One region of the Streptomyces sp. BI87 genome, then DNA from elsewhere that is predicted to be linked to it. Evidence: riboswitches for the same ligand, from Rfam matches in the RefSeq annotation. Region 1 holds a riboswitch; each other region holds the start of a gene.
The links. Region 1 has a riboswitch for cyclic di-AMP ahead of OIM89_RS15945 (M23 family metallopeptidase). Riboswitches for the same ligand answer to the same signal wherever they lie in the genome.

Region 1 (5,980 bases):
GCTGGCTCGCCCCGGCCGAACCGGCCGCCCTCGCCACGATGAACGCCCGCCACCTCGCCCGGGACCACGCCCGGCGCGCCGGCGGCCGCAAGGCGGTGCGCGCCCTCGCCGCCTACCAACGCGACGCCACGACCCTGGCGGTGCTGCGGCGGCGCGGCGAACGGGGCCAGGCCGAGCCGGACTTCGTCGACCGCGAGCGCGCCCTGCTCAACTCCCTCTGGGAGCGTCGCGAGACGATCCGCCCGGCCCAGCTGCACGCCGCCCGTCTGCTGGCGCCCCCGCCGCCCGCGATGTGGCTGCCGCCCCAGCAGGGCGGCTGGGGCTGGGGCACGCCGTACGGGGCTCCGGGCTGGGGCGGGGCGCCGTGGGGCGGGCCCTGGCCGGGACCGGCGGCGGGGCAGGGACCCGCACCGGCACCGGCCGGCCCCCCGGCGCCGCACTCGTCGCCGTACGCCCCGCCGCCGCACATACCCCCGCAGCAGCGGTAGCCGTCTCCGCCCGGCGACCGGGCCGGTGTCCGGGGTCAGGCGGAGGCGACGGTGAGCAGGCTCAGTTCCTCGTCGGTCAGCGTGAGGTCGGCGACGGCCAGCAGCGCCGGAAGCTGTTCCACGGTGCGGGCACTGGCGATCGGCGCGGCCACGGTCGGGCGCGCGGCGAGCCAGGCGAGGGCCACGGACGCCACCTCGGCACCGTGCGCCTCCGCGACGGTGTCCAGGGCGGCGAGGACCTTCTGGCCGCGCTCGGTGGCCAGGTGCTGCTCGGCGCCTGCGGCACGGGCGCTCTCCACGGTGGTGCCCGGGCGGTACTTGCCCGTCAGGAAGCCGGCGGCCAGCGCGTAGTACGGCACCGCGGCGAGGCCCGCGCGGGACGCCACCTGCTGGAGCGGGCCTTCGTAGGTGTCGCGGGAGACGAGGTTGTAATGGGGCTGGAGCGCGACGTACCGGGCCAGGCCCTCGCGGTCGGCGACGTCCAGGGATTCCTGGAGGCGTTCGGGGCTGATGTTGGAGGCGGCGACGGCGCGGACCTTGCCCGCCTTCACCAGGTCGTCGAGGGCGGTGACGATCTCCTCGACCGGCACGGAGGGGTCGTCGAAGTGGGTGTAGTACAGGTCGATCCGGTCGGTGCCGAGTCGTCGCAGCGACTCCTCGGCCGCCGCCTTCACGTTGGGGGCGGAGAGCCCCTTGAACTGCGGGTGGCTGCCGACCTTGGTGGCGACGACGATCTCGTCCCGGTTGCCGCGCGAGGCGAGCCACTTGCCGATCACCGTCTCGGACTCACCGCCCTCGTTCCCCGGCACCCAGGAGGAGTACGTGTCCGCGCTGTCGATGAAGTTGCCGCCCGCGGCGGCGTAGGCGTCGAGGACGGCGAAGGACTGCGCCTCGTCCGCGGTCCAGCCGAAGACGTTACCGCCGAGAGCGAGCGGGAAGACGTCGAGATCAGAATTGCCGAGAGGGCGGAGAGAAGTCATGGGGAGATCAACAAAACGGCCCGCTCGCCCATTCCTGGCCGAGGCATGCCCGCGCGAACAGATCCGGCGGCCCTGACGTCGGGGGGTAGCCGCCAGGACCGCCGGAGTTCGGCCACCCGAACCGTGACACGGCGCGGGCGGGAGCCACGTGGCGCACACGGCGGCACACGGGCACGGCAGGAGAAGAGGGGAGAGCAACAGGCGTGCGTCCGGCCCGGGTTCCGGCCCACCGCGAACCCGCCCGCCATGACGGCGGGCGGGCACGGTACAGACCGGTCTCAGATGTTGAGGCCCTTGCCCCGCAGCCAGCTGAGCGGGTCGACGCCGTCGCCGCCACCCGGGTGGATCTCCAGGTGGAGGTGGGGCCCGGTGACGTTGCCGGTGGCACCGACACGGCCGATCACGTCGCCGGTGGTGACCTTCTGCCCGGCGCTGACGGACATCGAGGACTGGTGGGAGTACCAGAGTTCGGTACCGTCCTCCAGCTCCAGGATGGTGCGGTAGCCGTACGAACCGGCCCAGCCCGCTTCCTTGATGGTGCCGGAGTGGATCGCCTTCAGCGGGGTCCCGGTGGGGGCGGCGAAGTCGAGCCCGGTGTGGTAGCCGGAGGACCACATGGCACCCGCCTGACCGTAGGTCGAGGTCAGGGTGTACGAGGTGGTGGGGAGCGAGAAGCTGGCGGCGAGCTTGGCGAGGCGCTCGGCCTCCTCCTTCTTCCGCTTCTCCTCGGCCTTCTTCCGCTCCGCCTCGGCCAGCTTCTTCTCGGCGGCCTCCTGGACCTTCGCGGCCTCGGCCACGGCCTGCTCGGCGGCGGCCTGCTCAGCCGCGCGGGCCGCGCTCTGGTCCGCCTGGTCCTGCTGGTGCTCGGCCTGCTGGATGATGCGCGCCCGCAGCGCCTCGCCGGCGTCGGTGGTGCCCTGCTCGGTGTCGGCGACGGTGACCCCGGCGCCGGTGAGCGGGCTGGCCGTCACCTGCGTGTCGGACTCCTTGTCGGAGCCGAGCAGGCTGCCGACGCCCGGCAGCGAATCGGCGTCGGGGAGGGACGCCTTGACGGAGGAGAGGTCGGGGAGCGAGATGGAGACCGGGGGCTTCTCCTTGGCGGTGGCGATACCGCCGGCGCCCACCGCGGCGATGACGCCGACGCCGAGGACGGTGGAGGAGCGGGCCAGGCCACCGCCGCGCTGCTTCGCGACACGGTGCCGGCCGCGGACGGGACGGATGGACTCCTCGGTGGGATTCCATTCCTCCCAGGGTCCCCCGGCGGGTCCGTAAGCCGTGGGACCGGTGACCGGGTCCTCGTCGTTCGGCACGAACAGGGCCTCAGGGGCAGGACGGTTCGACGCCACGCGGGCGCTCTCCTTTCCTTCCTTCTCGCCTACCGGGTTAGCTGACGGGTTCGGAGCAGGAAGGTCTCCTACGGCCGCCTCGAAAGGCGTCCGATTCACCCCAAGGAGTGGTTCCCCGGTTCCCTACGGGATTCGGCGCGTGCGCGCGGAGCCGTCTCGGGTGACGGCCGGGACAACCGCGCTGCGTTATCGAACGTTAATAGACACCCGGCCTGGATTCCAAGCTGTTCCGGATGATCGTTGGACCCCGGGGCCCGGACGTACCGGGGCACCGAGGGGCGGATTCGGGCGAGTTGCCTGCACAGAACCACCACAGGATCAGCTGACGGTATGTCAGTTGTTATGCGGGGAGCGCTTACTCACTCACCCTCGGTGACGGCATCGGCAGCGGGCAAGCGACTCCGGCCGGAGTCCGGACTCCTCAGGGCCGGCGGAGCGCCAGCAGCGCCATGTCGTCCTGCGGTCCGCAACCGGTGTGCGCACGAACCTCCCGGGAGAGCGTCTCCAGCAGGTGGTCGGGCGCCTCGAAACGACGCCCCGTCAGCCGCGACGCAGGGTCGTAGAAGACCCCGTTCCGGTCCCGCGCCTCCGTCAGCCCGTCGGTGAAGAGCAGCAGGGTGGCGCCGGAGGGGAACGGTGTCGCGTCCGACCGGTCCGGCCACACCCCGAGGTCTCCCATGCCGAGCGGGAGCGCCGGCTGGCTCGGCACCAGCACCCGCACGTCTCCGTCGCCGTGGAGCAGCAGCGGCTCGGGATGGCCCCGGTTGACCGTGCGGACGACGGACTGCCCGGGCGGGATCTCCGCCAGCAGCGCGGTGGTGAACCCCTCGAACTGGTCCAGCCCTTCCCGCCGCACCCCCTCGCGGGCGAGGGCGCGTTCGAGCCGCTGGGCCACCTTCTCCAGGCTCGACTCCTGCTCGGCGGCCTCCCGGAACGCACCGATGACCACCGCGACCGCCTCCACCGCGCCGAGCCCCTTGCCCCGCACGTCGCCGACGAGCAGCCGCACCCCGTGCGGGGTCTCCTGGACGGCGTAGAGGTCGCCGCCGATGAGGGCGTCGGCCTGGGCGGCCTCGTAGCGGGCGGCGATGTCGAAGCCGCCGATCCGCTCGGCGGGGATGGGCAGCACCGCGCGCTGGGCGGCCTCGGCGATGCTGCGGGCGGTGGCGAGCTGTTCGCCGCTGCGGCTGACCAAGCGGTTGCTGAGCACGGCGAGGAGGACGCAGGTGAGGATGGTGAGCAGCTCGGTGGTCGAGTCCACCCCGCCCAGCGTCCCGGTCTGCCACTGGAGGAGCACCACCACAGCCAGCGCGAGGACCCCGGTCAGCACGGTGCCGAGGAGCGAGAAGAACGGCGCGGCGATCAGCGGCGCCGCGGCGTAGAGCGGACTGGCGTTGAAGCGGGGCGGCGCGGCCTCGTCGAAGATGACCCCGGCGACGATCAGCACCACGGGCAGCAGGCGCATCAGCGTCCGGGACCGGCCCCCCGTGTGCCGGTCGCCCTTGTAGGTGCCGAGGATCTCCTGCCCGGGTGCGCCCCGCTTCCTCGCCGGGGCCTTCCGGGCGGCCGGCCGGCCCGTCTCCTTCTCCGCGTGCTCGCCGCGTTTCCCCACCAGCCTGTCTCCTGATCCTTCGGCCGGCCCCCGGTCGGCCCGGCCCGGACACGCCCGCTTCCGCGTCAGCGCTTCCCCCATGCTTCCGCCCACCCCGTGCGGCGGCGAGCGGACAGCGTCCGAACGAGTACCGGCACAGGCAGCGCACACACGACGAAGGCCCGGATTCCTCGAAAGGAATCCGGGCCCTGGCCTTCAGTAGCGGGGACAGGATTTGAACCTGCGACCTCTGGGTTATGAGCCCAGCGAGCTACCGAGCTGCTCCACCCCGCGTCGGTGAAATCAACTATACGCCATCCAGAAGGCTCCTCGCGCCACGCCCGCTCCGGAGGGTGGGCCTCCGCCCCGGCGCGGCGGACGGAGGCCCGGGACTCGGTCACCGGCGTCGTCCGCGTCCGCCCGCGACCCGGTCCAGGGCGAACACACCGATCGCGGCCAGCGCGATCTGGATGCCCCACTCGGCCCAGTCGACGCCCCCGGTGTCGGCGAGGCCGAACTGGGCGGCGAGGAAGGTGCCGACGAGCGCCGCCACGATGCCGACGACGATGGTCAGCAGCAGGCCGATGCGCTGGCGGCCGGGGACGACCAGGCGTCCCAGGACACCGATGACGATGCCGATGACGATCGCGCTGATGATCCCGGATATCTCCATGGGACACGCCTCTCGTTTACTCGTGCCGTGCCTGCGGCGGACCGGCGACGAGCGCGTCGGCCCCTTGTCGCACGTGTGCCCGGGCGGCGACGGGCCAGTCCCCTCCCGCGCAGAATCAGGCGGTCCTGTGCCCGCGCCGGCCACCGGGCGTACGCCATGGGCGTACGGGGCGTATGGGCGACAGGCGTACGTTCCCGCCCGACACGAAGACGCCCCCTCCCCGCGCCCACAGGAGCACGGAGAAGGGGTCGGGAAAAGCCCGTCGCCCGCCCGGGGGATTGGGTTGCCGGCCGGGCGACGGGTGTTCGGGGGGTGGGTCAGACGTTGACGCCGAAGTCCTGGGCGATCCCGGCCAGGCCGGAGGCGTAGCCCTGGCCGACCGCGCGGAACTTCCACTCGGCGCCGTGGCGGTAGAGCTCGCCGAAGACCATGGCGGTCTCGGTGGAGGCGTCCTCGGTGAGGTCGTACCGCGCGATCTCGGCGCCGCCCGCCTGGTTCACCACGCGGATGAAGGCGTTCCGGACCTGGCCGAAGCTCTGGCCGCGGGACTCCGCGTCGTGGATGGAGACGGGGAAGACGATGCGGGTGACCTGCGGCGGGACCGCGACGAGGTTGACCTTGACGGCCTCGTCGTCGCCGTCGCCCTCACCGGTGAGGTTGTCACCGGTGTGCTCGACGGAGCCGTCGGGGCTGGTCAGGTTGTTGTAGAAGATGAAGTGCTGGTCGGAGAGGACCTTGCCGGACTCGTCGCAGAGCAGGGCGCTGGCGTCGAGGTCGTAGTCGGTGCCGGTCGTCGTGCGGACGTCCCAGCCGAGCCCGACAAGGACCGCGGTCAGCCCGGGGGCTTCCTTGCTGAGAGAGACATTGCCGCCCTTTGCCAGGGAAACGCCCACGGTCTTCTC
Region 2 (5,980 bases), 2.9 Mb from region 1:
AGGGCAGCGACGCCGGGTCGTACGCCACGGTCGCGGCCCCCAGCTCCTGCGCCACCTTCACGTGTCCGGAACGGGAGACCAGCCCGTCCTCCGCCATCCCCGCCCGCCGGGCCGGTTGTACGGCGAGCCCGCCCACGGCTGCGGCGGCCCCGGTCACCAGCGGACGCCCGCCGGGGCGGGGGCGTAGCGCGGCCGCTCCGGCAGGGCGGCCGGTTGGGCCCAGGTACCGAGGCCGGTGTGCACGTCCGTCCGCACGGCAGGACGTCGAGACCGTGCGGCGCGTCCGCACGCTGCTCACCGCCGGGCTCACCACCGCGACCATCGCCCGCGTCCTGCCGTGCGTCCGCGAGGAGGGCGAGCAACTGGTGCCGACCTGGTCGCCGGGCTCCGGCACGAGCGTGAGCGGATCCCCCGGGCCATCGACGACCTGCTCTCCTCGCGCACCATCCTGGACGGCGTCATCGAGGCCCCCCGAACAACTCGTCCAGGTGGTGGGTGAGGACGGCGAGCGCCGCGTCCCCGGTGCGCTGTCCGCCCAGCACGCCGGAGCCCAGCCCGTTGACCATGGCGAGCAGCCCGGCCGCCGTCATCACCGGGTCCCGCTCCGGGGCGACCTCCCCTGCCTGCTGGGCCGTGCCGATCTGCCGGGCGAGGAACCCCTCCAGCAGGTCGGGCTGGGCCGTTGCCTGCTTCTCCAGTGCCGGATCGCCCAGGACCAGCGTGTAGTAGGCCGCGTAGGTGCGGGTGATGCGGCGGCTCTCGGCGTCGGTCGGCAGGATGCTGGTCAGGATCGCCGTCACGGTGGAGCGCGGTGTTGGCGGGGTGCCGGCCGCCCGGACGAACCGGTCCATCCGTGCCTGGAGCTGGGTGCCGAGGCGGGCCAGCGCGTCCAGCAGCAGGGCCTGCTTGGTCGTGAAGTAGTACTGCACCAGCCGCAGGGAGACTCCCGCCTCGGCGGCGACCGCCCGCATGCTCGCCGACTGGAGTCCCTCGGTGTCGGCGATGCGCAGCAGTGCCTCGGCGATCTGCTTCCTGCGTTCCTCGTGGTCGACCGGCATGACGCCGCCCCCTCCCCTTCCGGTTGTGGTACAGGTGTACCAAGGTTGTGGTACATCTGTACCATGAGCATGGGCGAGTTCAAGAGCGACAAGGCGGCAGAGCGGTACCGCGCGGTTCACGCGTACGTCCTCGACCAGGTCTGGCCCGGTCCGCGCACCGCCGTCGACGTGTCCACCTCCTTCGGCACCACCCGGGTCCTGCGTGTGGGCCCGGCGAGCGCCGAGCCGATCGTCCTGCTGCCCGGCGCGGGCGGCAACTCCCTGATGTGGCACGGGTACGTCGAGGCGCTGGCCGCCCACCGCACGGTGATCGCCGTCGACACGATCGGCGAGGCCGGAGCGAGCACGCAGACCGCGCCGGTCGCCGACGGGCGGGACGGCGCGGCCTGGCTGGAGGAGGTGCTCGACGGCCTGGAGGCGAGCGCGGCCCACGTGGTCGGCTGCTCCTACGGCGGCTGGCTGGCGCTGAACCACCAGATCCACCACCCCGGCCGGACCGCCACCCTGACCCTCCTCGACCCGGCCGGATTCGCCGACCCCGGCCGGCGCTTCTACGCCTGGCTGATCGCCGGCGGACTGGCCGGCCTGGCGCCGCGTGCCCTCCGTCCGCGCCTGGCCGGGCTGGTGGGCAACACCGCGATCCTGGACACGGAGCTGATGCGGCTGGGTCGCGCCGGGGTCGGGTTCCGCCGCGCGCTGCCCGCCGCCCGGGCCCTGACCGACGAGGAACTGGGCCGGCTGACCGCGCCCGCGCTCTTCCTGCTCGGTGAGCGCAGCGCCCTGCACGACGCGCGCGAGGTGGCCGCCCGGGTCGGCGCGCTGGTGGACACCGCCGAGGTGGAGATCGTGCCCGGCGCGGGCCACGCGCTGCCCACGGACCGGCCCGCCCTGGTCGCCGAACGCATCCTCAAGATGGCGGCCGGGCGGTAGGGGGTGGCGGCACGCACGCGGCCGGGGCCGGAGCCGGGCGGTGTGTGCCCGGCTCCGGCCCCGGCCGGTGGTGAGGAGAGACCCGGCGGTGCCGGGGTGCGTCAGACGGAGACGCCGTGACCGCGCAGGTAGGCCAGCGGGTCGATGTCCGAGCCGTAGCTCGGGCCGGTGCGGACCTCGAAGTGCAGGTGCGGGCCGGTGGAGTTGCCGGTCGAGCCGGAGAGGCCGATCTGCTGGCCCGGCGTGACGCTCTGGCCGGACGAGACCGAGAGCGACGACAGGTGGGCGTACTGGGAGTACTTGCCGTCGGCGTGCTTGATGACGACCTCGTTGCCGTACGAGCCGCTCCAGCCGGCGGAGACGACGGTGCCGGCGCCGATGGCCTTGACGGAGGTGCCCGAGGAGGCGGAGAAGTCGACACCGGTGTGGTAGCCGGAGGACCAGCTGCCGCCGGAGGCGCGGTACGCGGTGGAGGCGGACGCCTCGACCGGGCGGACCCAGTCGCCGGAGACGGCGGGCTGCTCGGCCTGCTCGGCCTCCGGCTTGGCCGGGGCGGCCGGCTTCGGCGCGGTCTCGGTCTTCTGCGCGGCCGAGGCGCCGGAGTCGGCCTTGGGCGCGGCCGGCTTCGGCGCGCTCTGCGGCTTGGCCGGGGCGGGCTTCGGGGCCTCGGCGGCGGTGCCGTCCACCGAGAGCTTCATGCCCGGGCGGATCAGGTTCGGGTTGGAGCCGACGACCTCACGGTTGTCCTGGTAGAGCTGCTCCCAGCCACCGTCGACGTGCTGCTCGTCGGCGATCTTGGCCAGGTAGTCACCGACGACGACCTCGTAGGTCTCGGCGTCGGCGGCGGCGTTCTTCGGCGCCTGCTGCTGAGCGGCGGCGACGGCCTGCTGGACGGCGACGGACTCCGGCGCCGACTTCTCGGCGGCCTGTGCGTGGGCGGCGCCCATCAGCGGCAGGGCCAGAGCGGCGCTGCCCGAGCCGGCTACGGCCAGCGTGCGGGCTATGCGCATGGTCCTGGTACGGCGGTGCTTCCCCTTGGCGGGCATGAAGGTTCCTCTCCGGCGCCTGCGAGGTGAGCTGTCGGGTTCGGGCTGGAGCTGCCCGGCCGCGCCGTGTGGCGCGGCTTCACCCCTAGCCGGGGCCGGTGGCGTGCGCGGCGCGCTGCTCCCGGTTCCGGCGGCTTACCTGGGTCCCCCGCTCCTGCCGTGGAAGGGTCGATGTGCGGATACCGGACGGCGGCAGGATTCGGCGGTCCATCCGGAATGACGGTGACCGTAGACGAGCCCGACTCCCGCGAACAAGCAGCGTCCGCGCCCAGGAAGTCGCTTTCTTGATCCTTTGTTCCGAGGGCGGTCACCCTCCGTAGACTCGCGATCTTTCCGGGCGTGGCGGGCGTTGTGCCCCGGCTCGCGGCGGCTGCCACGGACCGTGACGGCTATGACGCTGCTCACGGGGCAGGCACAACGGCCTCCGGCGCGGCGGCAATTGATGCATATGCAGCTTGATGCCCCATTTGTCCCCAATGTGGGGTGGTGTAGGAGCCGCATAAGGGTGACGCTCTGTCACCTCGGTCAGGTGCGGGCCCCGGTCCGCTCCGCTCAGGCGCGGCAGAGCAGCTCCCCGTGGAGCACCGCGAACCAGCCGTCGGGTGCCGTCGCCCACTGCCGCCAGGCCGCCGCGATCCGTTCCAGCTCCGCCCGGTCCGCGTACCCGAGGCCGGCCGCCCGCTCCGCGTACCCGGAGGCCGTCGTCCGGTCCGCCCACAGCCCGCCCCACCAGGCCCGTTCCTCCTCGTCGGCGTAGCACCAGGCCGAGGCGGCCGCCGTGACCTCGGTGAACCCGGCCGTCAGGGCCCACGCCCGCAGTCGCCGCCCCGCGTCCGGCTCGCCGCCGCCCGCCCGCGCCACCGACCGGTACAGCTCAAGCCACGCGTCGAGCCCCGGGTTCGCCGGGTACCAGGTCATCGCCGCGTAGTCCGCGTCCCGTACGGCGACCAGGCCGCCCGGCACGCAGACCCGGCGCATCTCGCGCAGGGCGCCCACCGGGTCGCCGAGGTGCTGGAGCACCTGGTGGGCGTGGACCACGTCGAAGGAGGCGTCGGGGAAGGGGAGTGCCTGGACGTCGCCGGTGCGGAAGGTGGTGTTGACCAGGGAGCGTCCGGCGGCGGCCGAGCGGGCCGTGTCCAGGATCTCCCCGGCGCTGTCGATCCCGGTGACGTGCCCCTGCGGGACCAGGGCGGCGAGGTCGGCGGTGATCGTTCCCGGGCCGCACCCCACGTCCAGGGCGCGGTGGTGCGGCTCCAGTGAGGGCAGGAGGTACCCGGCCGAGTTGGCTGCGGTGCGCCAGGTGTGGGAGCGCAGGACGGACTCGTGGTGGCCGTGGGTGTAGACGACGGCGGCGGGATCGGTGGGCACGGGCGGTCTCCTCGCGGCGGCGGGGTGGGCGGCGGTCCGGATGCCGGCGGCGGAGTGGCGCGACCGTTCCCGGTGTCGCGACCGTACACGCGGCGGCCCGCATGATGAGACCCCCGTCTCACCATGCGGGCCGCCGGGCTGACGCGCGATCAGAGGGTGAGCGGGCGGTACACCCGCAGCCCCTCGTGGAGCTTGTCCAGTCGCAGGTTCGGGCCCGCGTCGGTCACCTCGCCGTCGAAGGCCAGCGGCGTGCCCGGGGTGATCCCGTCGATCCGCAGCCGCTGGACCCGTACCGCCGCGTGGAAGGGCGAGCGGGTCAGCGGGCCCGCCAGGGCCGCCGCCATCAGCCGGAACCCGGGGCCGCGCCCGCCGTGCACCGCGCGGACGTCGATCAGGCCGTCGGCCAGGTCGGCCCGGCGCCCGCCGGTCAGCCCCATCCGGCGGTAGGTGCAGTTGCCCGCGAAGAGCAGCCACAGGGGGCGCCGCTCACCCTCCACCACCGCCTCCAGCGGATGGTCCCGGCGCCGTACCCGGGCCGCCGCCACCACGTCCGCGAGCCGCCCGCCGACCCGTCCCGACCAGCGCTCCCGCTCCCGGACCAGCTCCGGGTAGACCCCGAGGCTGAAAGTGTTGAGGAAGTACCCGGTCCGCTCCCCGGAACGGAAGCGGCCCACGTCGACCGCGACCGCGTCGCCCGTCTCCACCGCCCGGCACAGCTCCTTCGGGTCCTCTATCCCGAGGTCGTACGCGAAGTGGTTGAGGGTGCCGCCCGGCAGCACCGCCAGCGGCAGCCCGCGGTGCAGCGCCACCCCGGCCGCCGCGTTCACCGAGCCGTCGCCGCCGCAGATGCCGAGGGCCAGCGCGTGGCCCGCCGCCTTCTCCAGTTCCGCCACCAGCCCGTCGCCCTCGCACTCCACCACCTCGGCCTCGGGCAGCAGCTCGCGCAGCACCCGCGCCTTGTCGGGCGTACCGGCGCCCTGGTTCACCACCATGACCAGGCCGTGGCCCCGGGGCAGCGCCGGTACGTCCACCAGCGGGCGGCCGGGCGAGGGGAGCTGGTCCCGGGTCGGCACCAGGCCGCGCACGGCGAAGGCGGCGCCCGCACCCAGTGCCGCCCCGGCCAGCACGTCCCCCGGGTAGTGCGCGCCGGTGTGGACGCGGGAGACGGCGACCGCCGCCGCCAGCGGGGCCACCGCCGCGCCCAGGCCCCGGGACTCCATCGCGACCCCGGTCGCGAAGGCCGCCGCCGAGGCCGCGTGGCCCGAGGGGAACGACGAGGTGATCGGCTGCCGCTTCAGCTGCCGTATCAGCGGCACCGACTCCAGCCCCGGACGCTGCCGCCGCACCGTCCGCTTGCCGAGCGTGTTGATGGTCGCCGAGGCCAGCCCGAGCGAGGCGAGCCCCCGCACCGCCGCACGGCGGGCGCGCGGCGAACCGGTCACCGCGAGCCCCGCCGCGATCGCGCCCCAGAGCAGGCCGTGGTTGGCGCTGCGGCTCAGCTTCGGCAGCACCCGGTCGGCGCCGGGCCAGCGGCGTGCCGCGACCGCCTCGAAGACGGTGCGGTCCAGCGCGACCAGC
Region 3 (5,980 bases), 680 kb from region 1:
TTGGTCTGGCCGAGGGCGCGCATGTGCGGGAAGACGCCGTCCTCCATGCCGGTGAGGAAGACGACGGGGAATTCGAGGCCCTTGGCGGTGTGCAGGGTCATCAGGGTGATGACGCCGGAGCCGTCCTCGTCCTCGTCGGGGATCTGGTCGGAGTCGGCGACCAGGGCGACCTGCTCCAGGAACTCGGGGAGCGTGCCCGCGCCCTCCTCCTCGCTGCGGTCCTGCTCGAACTCCAGGGCCACGGCGGCCAGTTCCTGGAGGTTCTCGATGCGAGTCTCGTCCTGCGGGTCGGTGGAGGCCTGGAGTTCGGCGAGGTAGCCGGTGCGCTCCATGACCGCCTCCAGGACGGTGGCGGGCCCGGCGCCGGACTCGACCACCGTGCGCAGCTCCTCCATCAGCGTGTTGAACCGCTTGACGGCGTTGGCCGAGCGGGCCGCCATGCCGTACGCCTCGTCGACGCGGCGCAGGGCCTGCGGGAAGCTGACCCGCTCGCGCTGCGAGAGGGCGTCGATCATCGCCTCGGCGCGGTCGCCGATGCCGCGCTTAGGGGTGTTGAGGATGCGGCGCAGGGAGACGCTGTCCTCCGGGTTGGCGAGGACACGCAGGTAGGCGAGGACGTCGCGGACCTCCTTGCGCTCGTAGAAGCGGACGCCGCCGACGACCTTGTAGGGCAGGCCGACCCGGATGAAGATCTCCTCGAAGACACGGGACTGGGCGTTGGTGCGGTAGAAGACCGCGATGTCGCCCGCCTTGGCGTCGCCCGCGTCGGTCAGCCGGTCGATCTCCTCGGCGACGAACTGGGCCTCGTCGTGCTCGGTGTCCGCGACGTACCCGGTGATGCCGGCGCCCGCCCCGGCGTCGGTCCAGAGGTTCTTCGGGCGGCGGTTCTCGTTCCGCTCGATGACGGCGTTGGCCGCGGTGAGGATGGTCTGGGTGGAGCGGTAGTTCCGTTCCAGGAGGATCGTGGTGGCGTTCGGGTAGTCCTCCTCGAACTGGAGGATGTTGCGGATCGTGGCGCCGCGGAAGGCGTAGATCGACTGATCGGCGTCGCCCACCACGCACAGCTCGGCCGGCTCGGGGGCCGGGTGGAGCGGGTCGTGGTCGGACTCGGCGCCCTCGGGGACGTCCGCCGGGCGGTCGGCCGGGGTGCCGACCAACTCCCTGACCAGGGAGTACTGGGCGTGGTTGGTGTCCTGGTACTCGTCGACCAGGACATGCCGGAAGCGGCGCCGGTAGTGGTCGGCGACGTCCGGGAACGCCTGAAGCAGGTGGACCGTGGTCATGATGATGTCGTCGAAGTCGAGCGCGTTGGCCTCGCGCAGCCGCGACTGGTACATCGTGTACGCCTGCGCCAGCGTCTTCTCGAAACCGTCGGCGGCCTGGGCGGCGAAGTCCTCGGGGTCGACCAGCTCGTTCTTGAGGTTCGAGACCTTGGCGGTGAAGGACTTCGGCGGGAAGCGCTTCGGGTCGAGGTCGAGGTCGCGGCAGACCAGGGCCATCAGCCGCTTGGAGTCGGCCGCGTCGTAGATCGAGAACGACGAGGTGAAGCCGAGGTGCTTCGACTCGCGGCGCAGGATGCGCACGCAGGCGCTGTGGAAGGTGGAGACCCACATGGCGTTGGCGCGCGGGCCGACCAGCTCCTCCACGCGCTCCTTCATCTCGCCCGCGGCCTTGTTGGTGAAGGTGATCGCGAGGATCTGGCCCGGGTGCACACCGCGCTCGCCGAGCAGGTGGGCGATGCGGTGGGTGAGCACGCGGGTCTTGCCGGAACCGGCTCCGGCGACGATGAGCAGCGGCGACCCGCTGTGGACGACGGCGGCGCGCTGCTCGTCGTTGAGCCCGTCGAGCAGGGCGGCCGGATCGACGGCGGGACGCGGGGCGCCGTCCCGGTAGTACGCGTCCCGGTCCGCGGGCGCGTCGAACTTCCCGCCGAACAGGTCGGCCGGGATCTCCTCCGGTGCCTCCTCCTCGGGCGGGGGCGGCGGCTCGTCACCGAGCCGGGCAGAGGGCGCCGAGGACTGGAGGTCGGCCAGGAAGCTGTCGTCAAAGAGGCTGCTCATCGCCTACCGAGTCTAGGCCGCCGCGCCGACAACCGGGCCGCCCTTCCGGCGACCGGAGCCCTGACCTCGGGGGACGTGACGTACCGGACACGGGGGACGCACGCGGGGACGTACGAGGGAGCGTGCGCCAGGTCACACGAACCGCCGCCCGGAGCTGCTTTTCGACCGTTCACCGACAAGATAACGAAAATGTATCGGGCATATCGCTCACCAACCTTCACAGGCACCACACGAGTTGGCTAGCGTGCTCGCCGGGTCGGTTCGTCCCCCGCCGGCGACTCGCGCCGGAGCGCACCGCCCCCTGCCGAATCCGGTCCGCCCCCACGGGCCCCGGAGCCGGGGACCCACCGCGCACCACCGGGGTGAATCGGTTCTGATCCGAACCGTAGGGCAGCCTTCCGTACGCCCGAACCCGACAGCTAACCCGGCAGGCGGTCCACGGAAGGAGTCGCACGCCTTGGCGTCGCATCGCAAGCCTCGTGCCCCGCGCCACCGCACCGCCGGTGCCCTCGGCCTCACCACCGCCGCCCTGACCTCGGTGGCCCTGCTCTCCCAGACCGCGCAGGCGGCCCCGCAGCGTCCGGCGGCCAAGCCCTCCCTGGAGGAGGTGCAGAAGAAGGTGGACCGGCTCTACCGCGAGGCGGGCACGGCGACCCAGAAGTACAACGCGGCCCAGGAGCGGACCAGGACCCAGCGCGCCAAGGTCGACAAGCTGCTGGACGGGGTCGCCAAGCGGGCCGACAAGCTGAACGCCGCCCGGGGCGAGCTGGGCGCCTTCGCCGCCGCCCAGTACCGCAGCGGCGGCGTCTCCGAGACCGCCACCCTGCTGCTCGCCGACGACCCGCAGAGCTGGTTCGACCAGAACCAGCTGATGAACCGCCTCACCCAGCGCCAGAAGGCGGTCATCGACGACTACCAGACCCAGCAGGCCGAGGCGGGCCGCGAGCGCGCCAGGGCCGCACGCCAGCTGGAGAGCCTCACCGAGTCGCAGCGCGCCCTCAAGGACAGCAAGCGCGAGGTGCAGGGCAAGCTCACCGAGGCCCGCACCCTGCTCTCCGAGCTGACCGCCGAGGAGAAGGAGCGGCTGGCCGAGATCGAGCGGAAGAAGCAGGCCGAGGCGGAGCGGAAGGCGAAGGAGCGCGCCGAGAAGGAGGAGGCGGAGCGCAAGGCCCGCGAGGCGGCCGAGGAGAAGGAGCGCGAGGAGTCCGGCTCGGGCTCCGGCCCGGGCTCCGGTTCCGGCACGGGCACCGGCTCCGGCGGCGGCTCCACGGCCCCCGACTCCTCGTACGCGGCCAAGGCCGAGAAGGTCATCGCCTTCGCCCGCGCCCAGATGGGCAAGCCGTACGTCTGGGGCGCGGCCGGGCCCGACTCCTTCGACTGCTCCGGCCTCACCCAGGCCGCCTGGAGGACCGCCGGCATCTCGCTGCCCCGCACCACCTGGGACCAGGTCGGCGTCGGCCAGAAGGTCTCCGTGGACTCCGCCCAACCCGGTGACCTGGTCTTCTTCTACGACGACATCAGCCACGTCGGCATCTACATCGGCGGCGGCGAGATGATCCACGCCCCGAAGCCCGGGGCGAACGTCCGGGTCGAGTCGATCTACTACATGCCGATCCACAGCGTGGTGCGGCCGGCCTGACCGGCGGAAATTCCGTGGCGACCGCGAGCACGGCCGTCCTACTGTCGGACCGGTCCGCGGCGTCCGTCGCGGCCGACACGGGAGGGGGGGCCGGTGAAGCTCGCGGAGGCACTGGCGGAACGGGCGGCGGCGGTCCGGCGCGTGGAGCAGCTGCGTTCACGCGTCGAGGCGAGCGCGCGCTACCAGGAGGGGGAGACCCCGGCCGAGGACGCGGCGCGGCTGCTCGCCGAGGCCGACGAGGTGCTGGACACCCTGGAGGCGCTGATCCGGCGTATCAACCGGACCAACGCCACCGTGGAGCTGGGCCCGGACGGCACCCTCACCGACGCGCTGGCCCGCCGGGACGTGCTGCGGCTGCGCCACGCCACGCTCACGGCGGCGGCCGACGCGGCCGCGGGCAGTGGTGGCCGGGGCGGGTACGGGCGGCAGCTGCGGTCCGAGCTGCTCATGCTCTCGGCCCTGCCCGTGGCCGAGCTGCGGGAGCGGGCCGACCTCGTCGCCCGGGACCTGCGGCAGCTGGACGTCCGTGTCCAGCGCGCCAACTGGGAGGCGGACCTGGTCCCGTGACGTGGAGCAGCAGGTAGCCGTTCGGAGGCGTGCACAACCGAGGGCCGGCGGTTCCGGTCCGCCTCCTGGCGCGTGAAGGGCGACGCGGGGTTCGATTCCCCCTCGACAGTGCAGCCCAGCACCACGCACAGGTGACGGCGCACCGCGCACAGCACATCACCGCGTGCAGATTCGGACGGCGAGGGCGGGTTCGGGGCTCTCCACGTCGCGCGGCCCGGCCGCGCACGGCGAAGGCCGGGTTCCTCAACGTCGTTCTCGACGGTGGGGAACCCGGCCTTCGCCGTGTGTGCCGCGGCCCGCGTGGTGTCCGGTGGGCGGCGGGGTCAGGTCCAGAGGGTGGCGATGAAGATGTTGAGGACGGTCAGGCCGCCGACGGCGCCGAAGACGCCCTTGTCGACCTTCTCGTCGTCGCGTTTCACGTAGACCAGCGCGAGGATGACTATGAGGACCAGCAGTTTGATGCCGATCTTCATGTGGTTGAGGGTGCCGCCGTCCATCTCCCGGAGACCGACCAGGATGATGCCGGTCACGAGCATGGTGAGGGCGCCGTGGAGCATGGCGGGGATGAAGCGGGCCGTGCCCGCACCGATCGCCTTCATCTGGGTGAGGAAGCCACCCAGCAGTGAGGCGATACCGATGATGTGCAGGCCGACGAACACATTGATGAGGACGTCCATGGCCCGCACCCTAACGAGGGCCGACCTGCCCCCTGACCACCAGGGTCCTAGGGGGTGTCTGCCCGGTGGCGGGGCTGCTCCTGGCGGGGAGCGGCTGGGCCGCCCTGGTCGCGGCTGCCGTGGCGCTGATCGCGGGCACGTGCGGACGCCCGGGAGCCTCCGCCCGAGTTCGATCACGCGCCCCTGAGAGAGGGCACAACCCGGAAGCCTGGCGCTCCGAACCGGTCGGCCCCGGCCCCGCTTCGGATGTTTGCGGACAATCCGTCACCGGGCCGTGACATCCGGGCTTAGCTCCTCCCTGGCGCAACCGGCACTCGGCATAGTCCACAGGCACCGGCCGCGTCACCGAGACGGCCCCGGCGGCACCCGCTCCCCCTGTGCGGGCTCCGCCCGGGCCCGGCTCACCCCCTGACCCCGACCGGAAGGACGCGCGGCTGTGGCCTCGCACCGGAAGCCTCGATTCCGCAAGCTGGCGGTGAATCTCCCCGCCCCCGGGCGCCTCACTCCGGGAGCCTCCCTGCGTACCGCCACCGCCACCGCGCTGGCCCTCGCCGGGGCGGCCGGGTCGGTGGTCGCCGGGGCGCCGGTGGCCCAGGCCGCGCCCGGCCCGACGACCGCGCAGGTCAAGGCCAAGGTGGACCGGCTGCACCGGGAGGCGGAGATCGCCACCGAGAAGTACAACGGGGCCAAGGAGAAGGCCGACAAGGCCGAACAGCGCCTCGGCCGGCTCCAGGACGAGGCCGCCCGGCGCACCGCCCAGCTCAACCAGGCCCGTACGGCGCTCGGCGCCACCGCCGCCGCGCAGTACCGAGCGGGCGCCGTCGACCCGGCCGTCGAGCTCTTCCTGTCCTCCGACCCCGACGGCTACCTCGACCGGGCCGCCCGCGCCGACCGCGCCGCCGGGCGCCAGTCCGCCCAGATCGCCGGGGTGCGCCAGAAGATGCGCGCCGTCGACCAGCTGCGCACCGAGGCCGACTCCGTCCTCGCCGGGCTGGAGAAGCGCCGCGGCGAACTGCGGACCCACAAGAAGACGGTCA

Region 2: it holds a riboswitch for cyclic di-AMP, as region 1 does, so the genes downstream of both, OIM89_RS02865 (LysM peptidoglycan-binding domain-containing M23 family metallopeptidase) here and OIM89_RS15945 (M23 family metallopeptidase) in region 1, are expected to answer to the same signal.
Region 3: it holds a riboswitch for cyclic di-AMP, as region 1 does, so the genes downstream of both, OIM89_RS19160 (C40 family peptidase) here and OIM89_RS15945 (M23 family metallopeptidase) in region 1, are expected to answer to the same signal.

Annotation. Positions count from the first base shown of each region.
Region 1 covers NZ_CP110079.1:3,611,340-3,617,319, reverse strand. Annotated here, with positions in the region: gene OIM89_RS15955 (PrsW family intramembrane metalloprotease) at 1-488, shown strand, start outside; gene OIM89_RS15950 (aldo/keto reductase) at 524-1,468, opposite strand; gene OIM89_RS15945 (M23 family metallopeptidase) at 1,747-2,814, opposite strand; cyclic di-AMP (ydaO/yuaA leader) riboswitch at 2,826-2,962, opposite strand; gene OIM89_RS15940 (PP2C family protein-serine/threonine phosphatase) at 3,236-4,426, opposite strand; tRNA gene OIM89_RS15935 (tRNA-Met) at 4,626-4,699, opposite strand; gene OIM89_RS15930 (GlsB/YeaQ/YmgE family stress response membrane protein) at 4,803-5,078, opposite strand; gene OIM89_RS15925 (TerD family protein) at 5,396-5,971, opposite strand.
Region 2 covers NZ_CP110079.1:679,231-685,210, reverse strand. Annotated here, with positions in the region: gene OIM89_RS02875 (TetR/AcrR family transcriptional regulator) at 459-1,058, opposite strand; gene OIM89_RS02870 (alpha/beta fold hydrolase) at 1,104-1,988, shown strand; gene OIM89_RS02865 (LysM peptidoglycan-binding domain-containing M23 family metallopeptidase) at 2,090-3,034, opposite strand; cyclic di-AMP (ydaO/yuaA leader) riboswitch at 3,036-3,215, opposite strand; gene OIM89_RS02860 (methyltransferase domain-containing protein) at 3,587-4,402, opposite strand; gene OIM89_RS02855 (bifunctional phosphatase PAP2/diacylglycerol kinase family protein) at 4,552-5,980, opposite strand, start outside.
Region 3 covers NZ_CP110079.1:4,293,263-4,299,242, reverse strand. Annotated here, with positions in the region: gene pcrA (DNA helicase PcrA) at 1-2,060, opposite strand, end outside; cyclic di-AMP (ydaO/yuaA leader) riboswitch at 2,353-2,510, shown strand; gene OIM89_RS19160 (C40 family peptidase) at 2,518-3,699, shown strand; gene OIM89_RS19155 (DIP1984 family protein) at 3,793-4,266, shown strand; gene OIM89_RS19150 (hypothetical protein) at 4,590-4,943, opposite strand; gene OIM89_RS19145 (C40 family peptidase) at 5,380-5,980, shown strand, end outside.